Regions from separate parts of the Mammaliicoccus lentus genome, predicted to be linked through region 2. Evidence: riboswitches for the same ligand, from Rfam matches in the RefSeq annotation. Region 2 holds a riboswitch; the other holds the start of a gene.

Region 1 (9,678 bases), 300 kb from region 2:
ACCATTTTTGATTATAATCTTCATCGAAAGCTTTTCTTACAACTTTCAAAGCTTTATCAGGATCTGTAATAGGGTCCATGTTTAAAGCGCCAGTTAAATCTGTACCTGTGTAACGTGCACTGGATATATTAGCGTCACCTGTATTCATTGCGTTGAATGTAACAGTTGAAGAACCTAAATTATTAATCATTTGAATATTATTTTCGTTAACATTATCTTTTTTTGCTTCATGTTCAATCATTAGTCTATCTATATGACCTATTATTTGTGATTCACTTGTGTTTTGCATTCCGATTTTTACAGAGTTTTTATCACCAGTTCCTCCAAGAAAAGGTAGGGAACATCCGGATAAAATTACTGTTAGCGTAACTATCGGAATAAACAATTTAAAATATTTTTTCATGTTTATGTTTCCTCCTTATCTTGAAACTTTTAACCCTTTAGGTGTAACCCATTCTTCGACTTTAGAAAGTACAAAATCCATAATTAGCGCGATTGCTGTAACCGCAATTGCACCACCGATTATTAGGTCTGGTTGATATAGGTTTAACCCGTTAAAGATAAAGTCACCTAAACCACCTGCTCCTATGAAACTTGCTAAAGTTGCCCAACTGATAGCATATACACTAGATAAGCGTATACCACTCATGATTACAGAAATGGCTAGAGGGAGTTCAACCATATACATTTCTTGGAATTTAGTCATCCCCATACTAATGCCGGCACCTTTAACGTTTTTATCAACATTATTAATGCCTATGTACGTATTGTTTAGTATAGGTAATAAAATATAAATAAATAATGCAATAATTGCAGGTAATTTACCGACCCCTAAGAAAGGTATCATAATTGCTAATACCGCTAAAGATGGTACGGTTTGTAGAACACTAGCTATTGACAATACTATTTTGGCAAGTTTTTTCGTTCGTGTTAACACGATGCCTAAAGGTATTGAAACAACCATTGCTAGTAAAAGCGCAACGAAAGAGATATAGAAGTGTTCTATTGTTTTTTGAAATAGTTCTTGTCCATTAACTTGAAGAAATTCTATCACAATTGTTCACTCCTTATTTAATATCACTTGTTTTTGCTTCTTCTTCATTTAATCCCCAAATTGAATCATAAACTATATCAACAAGGCTAGCTCTTGTTATAACACCTTTGATTAAGTTTTGGTTATCGACAACAGGAATTAATCTAACGTTTCTCTTAAGTATTGTACGCACTGAATCTTGAAGCATCGTACCTGTTTTAACAGTGTAAACATTTCGGTCCATCATATCGATAATATCGCTACCTTTTCGATAGCCTTCATTTAAGTCTTCAATGTCAATACAACCTACTAATTTACCTTTGAGATTCGTAACAAATAGAACATCGACACGTCTATCACGCATTAATGTTACAGCTTCGTCTATTGTTTTTTCAGAAGTAATTGTAATAGCACTAATCATAGCGTCATCTACCACTTTTAAGTTAGGTCTATCTTGTATCAATCTATTTTGACCGATAAATTCACTAACGAAATCATTAGCTGGGTGTTTAAGAATGTTATTAGGTGTATCAAATTGAACAATTTCTCCTTCAGACATGATACAAATTCTATCTGCTAACTTAATAGCTTCATCCATATCGTGTGTTACGAAGATAATTGTTTTTCCTAATTTATGTTGTAGCGTTTTGACAAGATCTTGGAGTGTATCTCTCGTAATAGGGTCCAAGGCACCAAACGGCTCATCCATAAGGATAATGTCTTGATCTGCTGCTAGCGCTCTAACGACACCTATACGTTGTTGTTGTCCTCCAGATAATTGAGAGGGATATAAATCTAAATAGCTTTCAGGTAAATCAACTAAATTAATAAGCTCTTTTGCTTTCTTTTCTTTTTCTTCTTTATTCCATTTTAATAATTTAGGAACTAGAACAATATTTTCGCGAATTGTCATATGTGGCATTAAACCAATTTGTTGAATGACATATCCTACACTTCTTCTTAAACTTACTGCATTCATCTTGCTTAAATCTTTCCCGTTTAAAGTGATTGTTCCACCAGTGGGTTCAATCATGCGATTAATCATTCTTAAAGCAGTAGTTTTACCGCTACCACTCGTACCAATAAATGCTATAAATTCACCAGATTCAATTTCCATACTGATACTATCTACAGCTTTTTTACCGCCACGATAAACTTTAGTTAAGTCTTGTATTGATAACATAACACTTCTCCTTTATTTTAATATGTAAAATAACAACGTTTATCATTATAGCATATTATTTGCATATTTATAAAATTTACATGTGCTAAGGTTTTTGAAAAGCGAATATTATAAAAAATAAGAAAATTTATAAAAAGCGTAAAATCGCGAAAAATATTAAAGTAAGAATATTGTCATATATGTAAAGAATAAAAAAGTGACAAGAAATCGTATGCTGAAATCTTGCATATAGTGCATGGACAATAGTGTTTAAGGCATATTACGGTTAGAAATTTGAAATGAGGTAATAATATAATATAAAGAATAGAGAAATCATACATTTATTTTAAATACTAATGGTAAAATTAAAGTAATATAAACTGTGTTATTTTGGAGGAGAAAAATTTGAAAGTAGCAATTATAGGTATGGGAACTGCTGGCGTAAGCACTTTAAACCAATTGACTAAACATAAAAATTTTAAAAACATCACCGTGGATATTTTTGATAGTTCAGAAGACATGGGGATGGGGAAGCCATTTCAAAATGATAGTGATCGTTTACTTATTAATCTTCCGGCCAATCAAATGTCATTAGATCCAGATGACGAAAAAGATTTTAAAAAATGGTATAAAAACAATGACATTTTTGATTATGGAAAAGCAAAGTATTTACCAAGATTAGTTTTTGGTCATTATATGAAATCTATTTTACATAATATTTTAAACAAATATGATAATATCTTCGTTCACAAATACAAAGTTGATAGTTGCTATGTTGAAGAAATTAAAGATGAGCGAGGACAATATAAAATAGATATTTGTTATATAGAAGATAATGAAGCGGTATGTCAAAAATATGATTATGTTTTTATGACGATTGGAACTTTACCTTACAAAGATCCTTATAAATTAAAAGGTGTGAAAGGATATATAGAATCACCTTATCCAACTGTACAATCTTTGAGAGGCGTTAAAGAAAATGACGATATTGCTATTATTGGTACAGGATTAAGTTCAGTTGATGTTATTCGATATGTTATGGAAAACCATAAACAATTTCCGATTGTAGTGACTTCTAGACATGCTCAGTTTCCGACAGTTCGTGGTATTAACCATGATATTAAATTAAAGTATATTTGTGTTGAAGAAGTAGAAAAAATCAAAAAAATTCATAAAGGAATAGCACCATTATTTGAAATAGAAGAATTGTTTAAAAAAGAGTGTGAATATCAAAATATTGATTTAAAGAAAATGTTACATCGATTTAAAAAAGATAATGTAATCAATATAAAATATGATTTAAAGCATGAAGACGAAGTTGGACACTTCCAATCCTTTGTTGAAGAAGTAAAACATAATATGATTCCACTATGGAACGCAATGACTATAAAAGATAAAGAAACATTTTTATCTAAATACGGTCAGCATTTTAAAAGAAACGCTAACCCCATGCCACAATCTTCAGCTAAACAATTAATTGAATGGATAGAAAGTGGAGATGTAGTTGTAAAAGAAGGATTAGAAAACGTTCGTAAATATTATGGGAAATTTAGACTAAAATATAAAAATAGTGAAAATGAAGATAGTTATCACTATGTTATTAATGCAACAGGTCCTAAAATGCATTTATCTGAATTAAATGAGGATGAGCATTTTATAAAAGGTTTAGAAAATAAACAAATCATTGCGCCTCATCCTTTTGGTGGTATTTTAGTAGTGCCATATTCTAATGAAATAATTAGCCCTAAATATGGAACAATGCCAAATTTAAAAGCAATAGGACAAATTACAAGTGGTGTAAATTTTGATGTTAATGGCGTTTCATTATTAGTGGATGAAACAGTTAGAGCCGTTAATGATTTATATATTGAACTAGAAGAAAGAAACTTAAAAAATAATAACAGAAAGAAAAAGTCGAAAAAGAAGAAAAATAAATAAATATATTAAATTTAGTAATATATTTGTAAACCATACTATTTTAGTATAGAATATGGTCATCAGTGATTACTGATGATTATAATTTAATAATATTCTTTCGGGGCTGGGTGAAATTCCCAACCGGCGGTAATTCAAGCCCGCGACCTGCATTTGCTTAGCATTTGTGGCTGATTCAGTGAAAATCTGAAGCCGACAGTATAGTCTGGATGGGAGAAAGAATAGACGAAGCGTATACAATACGCTTATTTCGTTATACAAAAATGTTTTTGTCTTTAATCTATTAAAGGCTTATTTCTTGATACATTTTTTACTCCCAAGACACCGAAATGTTAATTTTCGGTGTCTTTTTTTCATTTTTAGGAGGTATATAAATGAATCAATATTTAGAATTTGCTATTCAATTAGCTGAACAATTAAAAGGACAAACTAGTACGAATCCCTCTGTTGGTGCTGTTATCGTAAAAGATAATAGAATTATCGGTTTTGGTGCTCATTTAAAAAAAGGTGAAGCACACGCCGAAATTCAAGCACTTAATATGGCTGGTAAAGAAGCAGAAGGTGCAACAATATATGTTTCTCTTGAACCGTGTTCACACTATGGTTTAACACCGCCGTGTTCTGAAGCAATAATAGAAAGTGGTATTTCTAGAGTAGAATATGCTGTGAAAGATGGATCACTAAGTAAAAGTGGACACGATATGCTTGAAGAGGCAGGAGTAGAAGTAATACATTCGCCTTCAAGTAGAGCGGAGGAATTATATAAAGAATTTTTTATTCAACAAAAGAAGAAGACACCTTTTGTAACATTAAAAATATCAACTAGTCTAGATGGGAAAGTTGCTACTGATTTTAAGGAAAGTAAATGGATTACATGTAAAGCAGTGAAAGAAGATGTACTTCATTTAAGAAGTGAAAATGATGCAATTATTACGGGTGGCGGCACAGTGAGAGAAGATAACCCGCTACTAACATCACGAAAACCAAACTTCAAAGAGCCAAAACGCATTGTTTTATCCCAACAGTCTTCTTTCGATGAAGATTTACAAATTTTCAAAGATCGAGATAATCCTGCAATAGTAGTAACAAACCATCCAAATTTTGAAATTAAAGACACACAAAATATTGAGTTATATAAAAGTGATTTATCAAATTTAGAAAACATGCTTCAACTTCTATATAAATTAGGTTACGCGAGTGTTTTAGTAGAAGCAGGACCAACACTTGTTAGTCAATTTATAGAACAAGATTTAGCTGACCAATTAATTATTTATCAAGCCCCGAAAGTAATTGGTGGTCAAGGCAAATATCAATTTTATCAAACAAATGATGTTTATCCTTTATCCAAAATTAAACAGTTTAAATTTATATCAACAGAAATCATTGACGAAGATCTTAAATTAATTTTAAGAAAGTAGTGAGTGTATGTTTACAGGAATAATTGAAACAGTAGGTACGATTAAAAATGTGAGCACAAAAAGTGGTGTAAAGTCATTATCAATACAAGCTCCAGAAATATGTGATGATTTGTCACTAGGAGATTCAGTAAGTGTCAATGGTGTTTGTTTAACTGTTACAGAACGAAATGATTCATTATTTAAAGTTGAAGTAATTACAGGCACAATTTCTGTGACATATTTAGAAAATCTTACGGTAAATGATCAAGTGAATCTGGAACGTGCAATGTTAGCGAATGGAAGATTCGGAGGACATTTCGTTAGTGGACATGTTGATGGCAAAGGTATTATAAAGCGCATCACTAAAAGAAATGATGAATGGTTAATCGAAATTAATGTAGATGAATCATTATTAAATCAAATGATTGATAAAGGTTCGATAACTGTAGATGGAGTAAGTTTAACGATATTCAAGTTAAATCAAAATTCATTTGAAATTCATCTCATACCTGAAACAAGATTACGTACGATTTTTGTAAATAAAAAACAAGGTGATTCTGTACACATAGAAACGGATTTATTGTTTAAATATGTTCAAAAAATAACGAATCAAAATAACAGTCAATTATCACAAGAAAAATTACTGAATTTTGGATTTTAGGAGGCTAACTATGTTTGATAGTATTGAAGCGGCATTAGAAGATTTGAAGTTAGGCAAACCTGTTATTGTAGTGGATGATGAAGATAGAGAAAATGAAGGCGACTTAATAGCAGTATCAGAATATTTAACTGTTGATACAATTAATTTTATGGCTAAATTTGCTAGAGGATTAATTTGTGCGCCTATTAGTCAACAGATTGCAACTCAACTTGATTTACACCTTATGACAAGTACTAATGATAAATTCAAAACAGCTTTTACTGTAAGTGTTGATCACATATCTACAACTACTGGTATTAGTGCATTTGAAAGAACGGATACAATTAAAGCGTTAATCAGTGAAAGTTCCGGCGATGCTTTTGTTAAACCAGGACATGTTTTTCCGTTAATTGCGAAAGACAATGGTGTGCTTGAAAGAATAGGGCATACGGAAGCTTGTATAGATTTAGCAAAATTAACTGACGCAAAACCAGCTGGTGCAATTTGTGAAATAATGAATGATGATGGAACTATGTCTAACCGTGAAGAGCTATATACATTTAAATTAGAACATGATTTGAAAATGATAACGATAGAAGACTTAGTAAAATATAGAAAAAAACATGATCAAATCGTACAATTTGAATCGAAAATTAAATTGCCAACATCTTTTGGAGAATTTGATATGTATGGTTTTTCATCACAATTGGACGACAAAGAATATTTAGCGATTACTTCAGGTGACATAAAAAATGATACGAACGTTCGTATTCATTCAGCTTGTTTAACTGGAGATATTTTTCACAGTGCGAGATGTGATTGTGGTGAACAACTTGAGTATGCGATGAAATACATCAAAGAGCATGGTGGTATTATTTTATATTTACCACAAGAAGGTAGAGGTATTGGTTTAATTAATAAATTAAAGGCATATGAATTAATTGAACAAGGTTACGATACAATCACAGCTAATAAAGCTTTAGGGTTTGAAGCGGATTTAAGAGATTATACGGAAGCTATTCATATATTGAAATATTTCAATATTAATCATATTAAACTAATTAGTAACAATCCAGATAAGTTCCAACAGCTTAACGACTTAGGTATTACAATAACAGAACGAATACCAGTTGTGATGAATCCAAATGTTAATAATCAATCTTATATAGATACAAAAAAAGAAAAAATGGGTCATTTATTATAATTGAAATGGAGAGAATTGAAATGAAATTTGAAAGTAAAATGAATGGATCAGAATTAAAAATAGCAATTGTAGTAGGTAGATTTAATGATTTTATTACAGGAAGACTATTAGACGGTGCAAAAGATACTTTAATTAGACATAATGTCGAAGAAGAAAATGTACATGTAGCTTATGTACCGGGTGCTTTTGAAATTCCATTAGTAGCTAAAAAATTAGCTAACTCAGGGAATTATGATGCTGTCATTACATTAGGGTGTGTAATTAGAGGCGCAACAACACATTATGATTACGTATGTAATGAAGTAGCAAAAGGCGTATCTAAAGTAAGTGATACAACAGATATACCTGTTATCTTTGGTGTTATAACTACGGAAACAATAGAACAAGCAATAGAAAGAGCAGGTACAAAAGCTGGTAATAAAGGTGGAGATGCAGCTCTAGCAGCTATTGAAATGGCTAACTTATTAAAAAATATAGAAAAAACAATATAAAATAGTTCATAAAAAAACTCCTAACATGTTGGTTATAAACCGATGTATTAGGAGTTTTTCTATTAAATATAATTAAAACCGTGTAATGATTATTTTTTTTATTTGTTTTTCTTAAACAATGCAATACTACCAATTGTTAACAATGATGCAGCTGCAACTCCTGCCGCTCCCGTGATAAATGTCTTTTTGTTTTTTGCACTGAATATATCTAATAGCATTAGATTAATATTTTGAGGTCTCTCTGCTAAACGGCGCATGAAATAACCGAACCAATCTTCCCCGAATGGTACATACATAGTAAAGTTGTATCCTTCGTCAGCTAATTCATATGCATAGTCAGTTCTGAAACCGTATAGCATTTGGAATTCAAATGAATTTTTATCGATATTATGGTTTTTAACAAATTGTTTAACATGATTAATAATGTTGTGATCATGTGTAGCAATAGATGTAAAAGCATTAGCCGTTAACAGTCTGTGTTCAATTAACTTTATATAATTTCTATCTATTTCTTCTTTAGTTTGATAGGCGATGTGAGGGCCTTCTTTATAAGCACCCTTTACTAAGCGAAGCCTTAAATCTTGATACTTATCCATAATATTCATTGCGTCGTGTAAGTATGCTTGAATTACTGTGCCGACATTATTGAATTCATTTTTCAATTTATCAAGTATTTCAGTAATGCCAACTAAGTCTTCAAATTTTTCAGCATCTATGTTAACAAATGAATTATCAAATTCTTGAGCTTTTAATAAAATTTCCCGAGTATTTTGATAAGTAAAATCTTTATCAATATTAATCCCTAATTGTGTTAACTTAATTGAAACATGTGCTTGAATATTAGCGTTATAACATCGTCGCATTATTTCGACGATATTTTGTTGTGCTTCTAACGCTTCATGGCGTGAAGTTACAAACTCACCTAAATTATCTAACGTACAAGAAATTCCTCTTTCATTTAATTTCTCTACTGTATCGATTGTTGAATCAATATCAACTCCCGCTACAACCTTTTTCGCACCAAGTGCAGGACCCATTCTCTTAGCTGATTCATTCATAAACTTATTGTTAGATAATGCAATAAAAAAATCTTTAACGACAGGCATAGCAAGTCCTCCTTAATCAAATATCTTCTTTCTTTTATTCTATCATGTATAATATAATTTAGTTAAGCGTTTTCATACCAATAAAATATATTTTTACACTAATAAAAGAAAAAGACATAAAAATAACATAAATAACAACCTAGAAAAGGGTGTTATTCTTTAATTTGATCCATTGTAGGAGAAATTGGTTCAGATGCTATGCTAATGGCATGAGGGAGAAACGTAAGTATTAGAACAGATAACAAGAATTTTTTAAAGAAACGCATAGGTTAATGCTCCTTTAAATCATGACGTTGTTTACATTTTCAATATAACATTTGATTATGAAGTTGTTGCGAAGTTAATGTTAAGATTCAATTTATACAATTATTAATTTATTGTTAAGATACGGTTTAAATCTTTAGAATAACTTAATAAAACATAGCCATGTCACGTGTTACAATGTATGAGAATAGAATTGTTAACAAAGGAGTAATCGTTATGTTTAGGGATATGGCGTTTTATATATTTGGGAAACCGTTAGATAGCTTTTTACAGTTATTCGTATTTGAACCTATTTTAATAAGTGTTATTGCAATTTTAATAGCTATGATAACAAAGAAATCGTGGACAGTATTTGTAACAGTTATTGTATTAAATTTAATAGATAACTTTTTATTAGTAACATATCAATTTAGCGGGCAGGGGCTTGGAACAATCCTATCTCAAAA
Region 2 (9,678 bases):
GAATCTGAATTTTGACCGTATTGATTTACGTTTTGATCGCTATTTTGGTCTGGTTGTGAAGCTTGGTTGTTATTAGAAGCGTCATCACTAGCATTTTCATTACTGTCACTATTATCATTATTCGAATTGCTATCATCATTTGAACTATTAGATGATTTATCACTATCATCGCTTGATTGTTTATCTTCATCTGATGATTTATTAGATTTATCGTCTTCTTCTTTATTTTTTCTATCTTTTTCAGCTTGCTCGTCAGCTTTTTTCTTAGCATCGCTATTTGTCTGAGATGTCTTTTCTGCTAATTCTTTACCATTATCATTATTTGTACCGTTTAAATATGTGCCTAAGAATATTGCTAAAGCACCAAGTATCAATATTGCTGCAACGATTGGTATAATGGCTTTTTTAAACTTGTTTGAACCATCACCATTTCCATTACCGCCGTTTCCGCTTCCGCCACTTGGAGGTGTTCCTCCACCACCAGATGCTCCAGCTCCGGCTGCACCGGCTGCGCCTGTCGCTCCTGCGGCACCAGCTGCTGCACCTTTCTTCTTATTAGAATGATCTTTATTATCTTTCTTAGAATCTGTTTCAGCAGCACTATTATTTTTAGAATTAGCTGCTAAACCTGCCGCGCCTGCTGCACCGGCACCTACAGCAGCCGCTCCAGCTGCTTTTTTCTTATTAGAACCTTTATCTTCTTTATTTGTATCTTTAGATGTTTCGTCTTTATCCTTTGGAGAAGCATTTCCAGATTGAGAAGATGTAGCTGCGCCAGCCGCTGCTGTTCCTGCAACTTTACCTTTTTTGTTTTGTTTGCCTTTTTGATTTTTATCGTCTGTATCTTTTTCAGGTTTATCTGTTAAAGATTTTTTAGAATTTTTGTTTGCATTTACAGCGCCCGTTGCTCCTGCAACTCCAGCAGCGCCTGCTGCTGCACCTTTATGATTCTTATCTTGCTTTTGTTCAACTTGATCAGTGCTTTTATCTGTTTCTTTAGGTTGTGAAGCTTGTTTTTGCGCTTCTTCTTTTCTTCGTTGTCTTCTTAACGCGCCTCTTGGAGGATACTGTTGTTTGTCTTTCTTTTGCTGTCTATTTTGTTTTCTGCTTTCTTTCCGACTAGATTGATTATCTTGATTATTTTGATTCTCTTTAATATCTTCTTGAGAATCATTTAGTTCTTGATCTGCTTTGTCTTCAGTTCGCTCTATCGGTTGACGACTTTTCTCGAATTCGTCTTTGAAATTATCTTTAGACAATAAACTCACCTCTTCATTATCTTTTTAAATTTATATACTTAATATTTAGTATACTTTATTATATCCCTGTTCAACTTACCAAGTAAAGCAATCCTATTAAAATATTGCATTTAATCTTTCTTTGAATGTGGTCTTCTGTTTTACTTCTTTTTTGTTTGGTTCATTTAGCAATTCAACATTCTTACAATTGTCACAACAAAGATTATCTTGTTTCACATATTCATCAAAATACTTTAATAAATATATTCTTCGGCATGATTCTAGCCTTATATAATTTAATATGTAACGATAAGCATTAAATTTTTGTTCTTGTTCTTTTAATATTTTTTGCTTTAATTGTTCCATAGGATATAACTCTAAAAGGAACTGAATATTTCTAGAAAGTTCCTCATTTATTTGATACCCTTCTTCAAACAAATTAAGCACATCAATATCTAAACTATTTTCATTTGCTAAATGGTTCAATATCATTAAATCTCTATCTGTATATAAACTGATTGCTTGAGATGGTCTACCATCTCGTCCAGCTCTCCCCACTTCTTGTACATATTTTGAAGGAGAAGTTGATAAATGATAATGGATTACCGTTCTTACATCTTGCTTATTAATCCCCATTCCAAAAGCGCTGGTAGCGACAATAATTTTAATATCATTATGAATAAATTGTGATTGTACAGTGGTTCTTTCTTGATAATCCAAATCCCCATGATATATCCCTGTTAGATAACCTGCTTTATAAATTTTTTCAGCAAGCTCATGACATTTTTTCTTTGAAGAAACATATATAATTGTAGGACCGGTTTTTTTAATTTCTTTTAACAACCAATTCTCTTTATCGTCTTCGCTCGAAAAATTAAAATGATGATACATTATATTTTCACGATTTAAACTTTCTTTGTGTAACTTGAACTTTCTATTTGTGATTTTTTCAATGTCGTTAAACATCTTATCTGTTAATGTAGCCGTTAATGCAATTACTTGAGCATCATTGAAATAATTTGTAACTTTTGAGATTAATGCATAGTGAGGTCTAAAATCGAATCCCCATTCACTTAAGCAATGCGCTTCGTCTATTACAATATATTTTAAAGATAAATTTCTAAAATGATTAAAATTATGATTTTCACATATAAATTCAGGACTACAGAAAATAAATTGATATTTGTTTAAATTGCGAAATACTTCGTCTTTTTCTTCTTTAGAAAGTGCTGAATGAATGGCGATAACATTTTTTTCGCCATTTATTTTCATTTGAGCTACTTGATCATCCATCAAAGAAATAAGGGGTGAAATGACAAGAACACTACCTCCAGTAATATAAGCAGGCAATTGATAGCATAAACTTTTCCCTGCTCCTGTAGAAAGTATGCTTAATACATCATGTCCATCTAAAATATATTGTATCGTTTCTTCTTGACCATTTCTAAAATCATCATAACCAAAATATTTTTTCAGTTCATCTTTTAACATAGATTTCCTCCATTGCATAAATAACGTACATTAATTTAATTTCAAAGTAACTTAAATTTTCAAGTTTCTCATAATAATATTTTAAATTTTGGTTAGGCTTTTCTTCAAATACTTCTATAAAATTGACGTAAGTTTCGTCATCTATGTATAGAGATTTATCGATTAAATAACCTTTAATATACATTTCAATAATGTGATCGTGTATTGTATGAGTCTTCACGTTTTTTAATTCTGCTAATCTTTCAATATTCGTTGTCTGATTTAATAATTGAAAAGTTGTTAAAGTTTGATAATTTAAACTAGCTTCAAATTTAATTTTCGATAAAATCGGATATTTCTCGCTATTTTCTAAACACTTTTGAATATATTGAAATTCTTGTATTAATTGTGACTTTAACTCTAGTACAGGAATATGTTCAAGAAGTGATATTTGTTCTACTGTGTAGGGCGTTTCACCAAATCCCGTCAATAAATAATGTACGTATACGATATTAAATTCATTTTCTATTTCTTCTAATAATTCGTAAATTTCGTTTATAAATAAATCGAATTTATCATTTTTAATAAATGTGTATAATTCTTTTGCCTTGAATTGAATAGATTTATCATTGATAATTGGTTGATAGAAGGAATGGTCATGCTTTTTATGACTAACCATTTGTATAACCAATAAAATCGTTTGAATTGTTTGATAAGCTTGTTCATAAAAAGTGTTGGCTTTAATTGGCTTATATTGTGAGTATGATCCATTTTCTATAATCGATTCAAAGTGATGATATTTTAAATTTGGTAAACAACCATAATAGAGTTTAAGATGTTCGATTGTAGCATCAAAATATGTTTGATGAGACTTTTTACCGATAAGAATATTATAAATACTTTTATTAGTTTTGAGTTCGTGTTTCATAGAGAGTGTTTTCATTATTATCTCTTGCAATTAAGTCACCTCATTTAATATAAAAATGTTGAAAAATATACATGTAATCACTAAAATAGTTATGTATAATAAGTGTAGCATGTTTTTTAAAGGAGGCGAAAATTTTGGCTAAATACACTATAGTAGATATGGATACATGTATTGCTTGCGGTGCATGTGGTGCAGCTGCCCCTGATATATACGATTATGATGATGAGGGTATCGCCTACGTAATATTAGACGACAATAAAGGAATCGAAGCTGTCCCGGAAGAATTACTCGAAGATATGGAAGACGCTTTCGAAGGTTGTCCTACAGATTCAATTAAAATAGCAGACGAACCGTTTGATGGAGATGCGCTTAAATTCGAATAATATATATAAGAGTATAAGACTTAAATGTCTTTCTCAAAAATAAATGAACTTAGGATAATAAATCCTTACTCAAAATAAAGTTCCTAACCTGTTTTCGTTAACGGGTTAGGAACTTTTATTTATGTTTTTGAATTAGGGTTAATCCAATAAGAAGCGTCTAAGCTTCCCTCAAATTTCTTACACATTAGAACCATATACTATGAGACAGAAATCTCCTACTAGTAAAAAAGCTGAAACATTTATTTCTGTCTCAGCTTTTCTTATTTGTTTTCTATCTTGTTATTGTTTTCAATTTATCAAATATCAATATATAGATGATTGCTATGATGACACCTTTGATGATATTAAAAGGTATAATACCTGCTGATACGATTGCTTTTAAATTGTGTGCTAAATCTGCAAGGTTCATTATTTGGCCATATAGTGGCAATAATACGAAGTAGTTCAATACGCTCATTAATATCGTCATCAATATAACACCTATTGCCAAACCGTACATCATGAATAATTTAGACTTTTTCATCTTATAAAAATAGTAAGTTGGAAGTATTAAACATACAGAAGCTAAAAAGTTTGCTGTATTTCCAATTGGTTCATGAGATACAATTAAAAAGTTAAAAATATTTTTGAATAGTGCAACTAAAATTCCTGAAACCGGACCGAATGTGAATGTCGCCACTAAAACGGGAACATCACTAAAATCCATAGTTAAATATGGTGGTAAAAATGGTAAAGGAAATTTTAAAAACATCAAAATAAAGCTAATTGCGATTAGCATACTTACCGTTAGTAAGCGCTTAGTTTTGTTATCGTTAGACATAATAACTCCTCCCATTCATCTCGTTAGAATAGGAGGAAAAGCAATAGCTAAATAAACCTAGCGCGTGCTAGATTATTCCTCCATCTTCTCCCATCCAGACTTTTACTGTCGGCCTTAGATTTACACTAAGTCAGCCAATATGAAATTAATCACATTGGGTCGCGGGCTATTACCGCCGGTATGGAATTACACCAAACCCCGAAGATGAATTTTTATTTAATTTTATTTTACGATTATATCTTAACACATTGCTAAGGGATTTTCATCAAATTAACTCATAAATATTTTATTTTGGTAAAGTGATTGTAAATTCTGTCCCTATTTGTTCTTTACTTTGCACATCTATACTACCTTCATGGGCATCTATTATTTTTTCAACAATAAATAATCCAAGGCCAGTTCCGTATTTACCTCTCGTACGAGAAGTATCCACTTTATAAAAACGATCAAATATTTGTTCTAAATGCTCTTTTGCAATGCCGACACCTGTATCTTTAACCTTGATTTGTACATAGTCTTCTAGACTATCATCAAATATAACGTCGATGCTATCTTCTTCGTGTGTGTACCTAATAGCATTATCTATTAAGTTTGTTAAGACTTGTTCTATTCTATCAACATCGCCATACCAAGTGTTGCCATCACCTACATGCTTAACTGAAAGTTTTAAATTATTTTCAATAGCTTGAGGCTTGAATTTTGTATCTATTTTATTAATTAATGTCGTGATGTTAAAGTCAGCCAATGAAACTTTAATACCTTCTGCGTCCATTTTAGCTACTTCTAATAATTCATTGACTAGGCGGCTTAATCTTTTCGATTCATCTAAAATAATATACAAGAAATCATCTACATCTTTTTTCTCTGTTACAACACCATCTACTATTGCTTCAGTATAGCCTTGTAACATAGATATAGGCGTTCTTAATTCGTGTGAGACACTTGCTATAAAGTCTTTCTTCATTTGATCCATATGATGTTCTTCTGTCATATCTCTAATGATAATGACGATACCTGATGACCCATCAATTTGAATACTTTCAATATAAGTAGATATTACGACATAATATTTATGTCCTAATTCATATTCGAAAAATTGAGTGTTCTTCTCTTTAAAAGTAACATTTCTTTGTTCACTCATATCTTTGTTCTCAAAGTCTTTTAATTCATTTAAGAATACGTCCGCTTTTGAGTTTGAAATAATAACTTCATTTTTATCATTGATACCAATGACACCATCAATCATTGAATTGATTAATTTTTCTTGAATATTGTTTTTAGACTTTACATCTTCTATATTTTTTCTAATATCTTTACTCATCTTATTAAATGCTAAACCTAGTTCACCTATTTCATCTCTCGTATAAATAGGTACTTTTTCTGTGTAATGACCTTTCGCTACTTTAAAAGCAGCATATTTAAGTTGAATAAGTGGTTTAGTAATTCGAGTTGAAAGAAAGAATGCAAATACTGTGCTGACAATCAATAATATGATAGCAGCTATCAATATACTTAACGTAATCACTTTTTGCGTTTCTTTTATTGAATTGATGTCTTGGAATAAAAATATACCCGCGTTATCACTTTGAAATGCTTGAGAAGGATAACCTAGTAAGATATAACGATGATCTTCACCGTTAACAGTTAGCTTAATCTCTTTTAAAACATGTTCATTGCTACGAAATACTTTGTTGAATGAAGGATTTTTTCTTATTTCATTAATCATTACCCCTTTTAAAGGATCTTCAGATTTTTCTTGTAAATCTTTTTTGTTTTTAATGATAATGAGTCCTGCTGGGTCTTCTACAAGCTCTCTTGCATAATCAATCGTGGAATCTTTTTCATGTGTATTTAGCATTAGTCGTTCAATTTTAGCTGCATTATTATATAAGTTTTCACCAATATTAGAGGTGTTGTAAGATTGGATAAATGTGATTAAAAAGCCACTTAATAAAAGTAAAACTGTCGTTACTATTAATATAATAGATAACCACAGTTTTACAACGACACTATTCAGCCGTCTCATTATTCAGGCGCCTCAAATTTATATCCAACACCCCATACAGTATGAATCATTTGAGCAGCTTCTTCAGATACACGATTTAGCTTTTCGCGTAATCTTTTTACGTGTGTATCTACAGTACGTAGGTCTCCGTAAAATTCATAATGCCATACTTCTTTAAGGAGTTGCTCACGATCGAATACTTTATCAGGTGATTTCGCTAAATATAATAATAATTCATATTCTTTAGGTGTTAAGTTCACTTCTTTTTGATCTGCTAATACACGATGAGCATCATTATCTATAACTAGATTTTCGAATACGATAAGATCTTTAGCAGTATTTGATTGATTGACTACGGCATGATTAGTTGTTCTTCTTAATAAAGCTTTAACTCGTAAAACTACTTCTCTTGGCGAGAATGGTTTTACAATATAATCATCTGCTCCAGATTCAAAACCTTCGACTCTATTATTTTCTTCACCTTTAGCAGTTAGCATAATAATAGGTGTAGATTTAGTTTCTCTTAGTCGTTTACATACTTCAATACCATCTAATTCTGGCAACATTAAATCTAGTAAAATACAATCATAATCTTCGTTTAAAGCTTTATCGATTGCGACTTGACCATTTTCTGCTTCATCTGTTTCGTACCCTTCTCTTTCAAGGTACATTGTTACTAATTTACGAATTCTATCTTCGTCGTCTACAACTAAAATACGGTCTGTCATTCTTACAAAACTCCTTTCTAGTCTAGCAATATTATGCGTAAGAATGTAATCCTGCTACGATTAAGTTAACTGCGATTACATTAAATAGAATGATAGCAAGGCCGCCAACTGCTAGCCAAGCAGATTTTCTGCCTTCCCAGCCTTTACCTAATCTTAAGTGTAGGAATATTGCATAATACAAGAATGTAATGAGTGCCCATACTTCTTTAGGGTCCCAACCCCAATACCTACTCCATGCCATCTGTGCCCAAATACTAGCAAATAATATACCGCCTAAAGCAAATAACGGGAAACCGATTATAACTGAACGATAACCTATTTCATCCATAAGCGATAAATTAACGCGTTTGGTTAATGGTTTTATTAAGCTAAATAAAGTTCGACCTTTGAAAATCAATCTTAGTATACCATAAAGGATTGTACCTATAACAATAGACCATATTACAGTGTTTAATTTTTGAGCATTAATAACTGCAGGTAGTTCAATTTTAGACCATTTTAATATATCTGTACGCTCTTTAGGTTCATAATCACTACCGGATACATGATCAACTAGCAAACTATCTTGTTGTGTAACAAAAGCTGGTAGATGATAATGTTGCACTGAATTACTATCATTCTTATCAATAAAGAAATAAGTGTCATCATAACCAGCGATATCTTTCATGACAACAGTCGTTAAAATAAATCCAATAACAATAACAACGAAATACATAATGACTTCAACAAAGAAACTATGTATAGATTTTTCTTTTGGACTTACTGCTGCTAATAAGTATATTAATCCTGCTACACAGCTAATGGATAAAATACCATAAGATATAGTTACCGTAATAACGTGTATAGCTAACCAACTTGATTGTAAAGCTGGTATTAATGGAGATACATCTCTTGAGAACATACTTGCATAAGCAATAAGCAACATTGCAATTGGTAATACGAACAATGCAAGAACAGGCGTTTTATAAATAGAATAAATGACTAAGAAGCCACCTACCATCATAATGCCAAACATCGTCAAGAATTCGCACATATTACTTACTGGGGCATGTCCTGCTGCTATCCATCTCGTTATAAAATAAATGATTTGTAACACAAATCCTACTATCGTTAACGTTACACCAATCTTTTCAGCTCGCTTTTTTGAAGAACGAACTGAAAATGAAAATGGCACAACTGCAACAAGATATAAAATAAATGCTGAATATAAACTGATATTACTTATATTTAATATTAAATCTTTATCCATTGTTTGCCTCCTTGCTTTCATGTGAATCTTCTTTTGTATCAACTATATGTTGAATATTATGTTTGTCTAGAACTTGATTGATTTCTTTACTAAATCCATAATAGTTCTTATTTGTATGGCCGGCAATATTAAATTCACCGTCGTTAGCGCTAACCCATACACGTCTATGGTTAATATACGAACCAACTGCTAAACCAATTAAGAATATGATGAAACCAGTTAAGAGAATAGGAAGCGTTAAGTCTTTTTTAACAGCTAATACTGTAGCCCATTGATTAGTAGCATTAGCAAATTTTACTTCATATTGATTATTCTCAGAAATATCTTGAGACTCTTTAATTCTTAAGAAACTAAATTCTGGTTTCTCACCTTTTTTATTTACTTCAAACACAAAAGCAGGATTGTTTGGATTTGGTGTTTTCGTTGCTAGTACACCATTTTCTATTTTTTCATAATCTGGTGCATAACTACGTAATTTAACTGTGTAGTCATTGCCTACTTTATATTCTTTCTTAGGATTATCCAAATTAACAGTGAATGATTCACCTAATTCTTTTCCATCTTTCGTTTTTAAATTGAACGTCATTTCTTTAAGCAATGAATTATCAAAACTACTTTGATAAAACTGTAAATTATCGTAAGTCAACGGATGGTTTACTTTGATAGAATCTGATTTAACTTCTTTTAAGTTTGCATCTGAGCCGATAACATCCTGTTTACTATTTTTATATAAAGTAGCTTTTGTTTCATAATTTTTCGCTATTTTATTTAGACTTGGATCAATAGATTCAGGATTTGTATTTGATTGAGATTTTTGGTCGTATTCTTCATAGATAAAGTCGTTGTTTTTCATATAA

Evidence for each region. A riboswitch is a leader RNA that binds a small molecule or an ion and turns the genes downstream of it on or off. The one in region 2 is predicted to bind FMN.
Region 1: it holds a riboswitch for FMN, as region 2 does, so the genes downstream of both, ribD (bifunctional diaminohydroxyphosphoribosylaminopyrimidine deaminase/5-amino-6-(5-phosphoribosylamino)uracil reductase RibD) here and ACNMOQ_RS06975 (ECF transporter S component) in region 2, are expected to answer to the same signal.

The regions. Positions count from the first base shown of each region.
Region 1 is NZ_OX344834.1:1,089,056-1,098,733, forward strand. Features, by position in the region: gene ACNMOQ_RS05475 (osmoprotectant ABC transporter substrate-binding protein) at 1-403, opposite strand, end outside; gene ACNMOQ_RS05480 (ABC transporter permease) at 419-1,054, opposite strand; gene ACNMOQ_RS05485 (betaine/proline/choline family ABC transporter ATP-binding protein) at 1,068-2,216, opposite strand; gene ACNMOQ_RS05490 (FAD/NAD(P)-binding protein) at 2,601-4,133, shown strand; FMN riboswitch at 4,223-4,355, shown strand; gene ribD (bifunctional diaminohydroxyphosphoribosylaminopyrimidine deaminase/5-amino-6-(5-phosphoribosylamino)uracil reductase RibD) at 4,505-5,548, shown strand; gene ACNMOQ_RS05500 (riboflavin synthase) at 5,556-6,188, shown strand; gene ribB (3,4-dihydroxy-2-butanone-4-phosphate synthase) at 6,199-7,371, shown strand; gene ribH (6,7-dimethyl-8-ribityllumazine synthase) at 7,392-7,862, shown strand; gene ACNMOQ_RS05515 (proline dehydrogenase family protein) at 7,961-8,968, opposite strand; gene ACNMOQ_RS05520 (hypothetical protein) at 9,449-9,678, shown strand, end outside.
Region 2 is NZ_OX344834.1:1,388,532-1,398,209, reverse strand. Features, by position in the region: gene ACNMOQ_RS06995 (LysM peptidoglycan-binding domain-containing protein) at 1-1,259, opposite strand, end outside; gene ACNMOQ_RS06990 (RecQ family ATP-dependent DNA helicase) at 1,356-2,729, opposite strand; gene ACNMOQ_RS06985 (helix-turn-helix domain-containing protein) at 2,716-3,636, opposite strand; gene ACNMOQ_RS06980 (ferredoxin) at 3,771-4,019, shown strand; gene ACNMOQ_RS06975 (ECF transporter S component) at 4,291-4,839, opposite strand; FMN riboswitch at 4,918-5,049, opposite strand; gene ACNMOQ_RS06970 (ATP-binding protein) at 5,126-6,865, opposite strand; gene ACNMOQ_RS06965 (response regulator transcription factor) at 6,865-7,572, opposite strand; gene ccsB (c-type cytochrome biogenesis protein CcsB) at 7,604-8,821, opposite strand; gene resB (cytochrome c biogenesis protein ResB) at 8,814-9,678, opposite strand, start outside.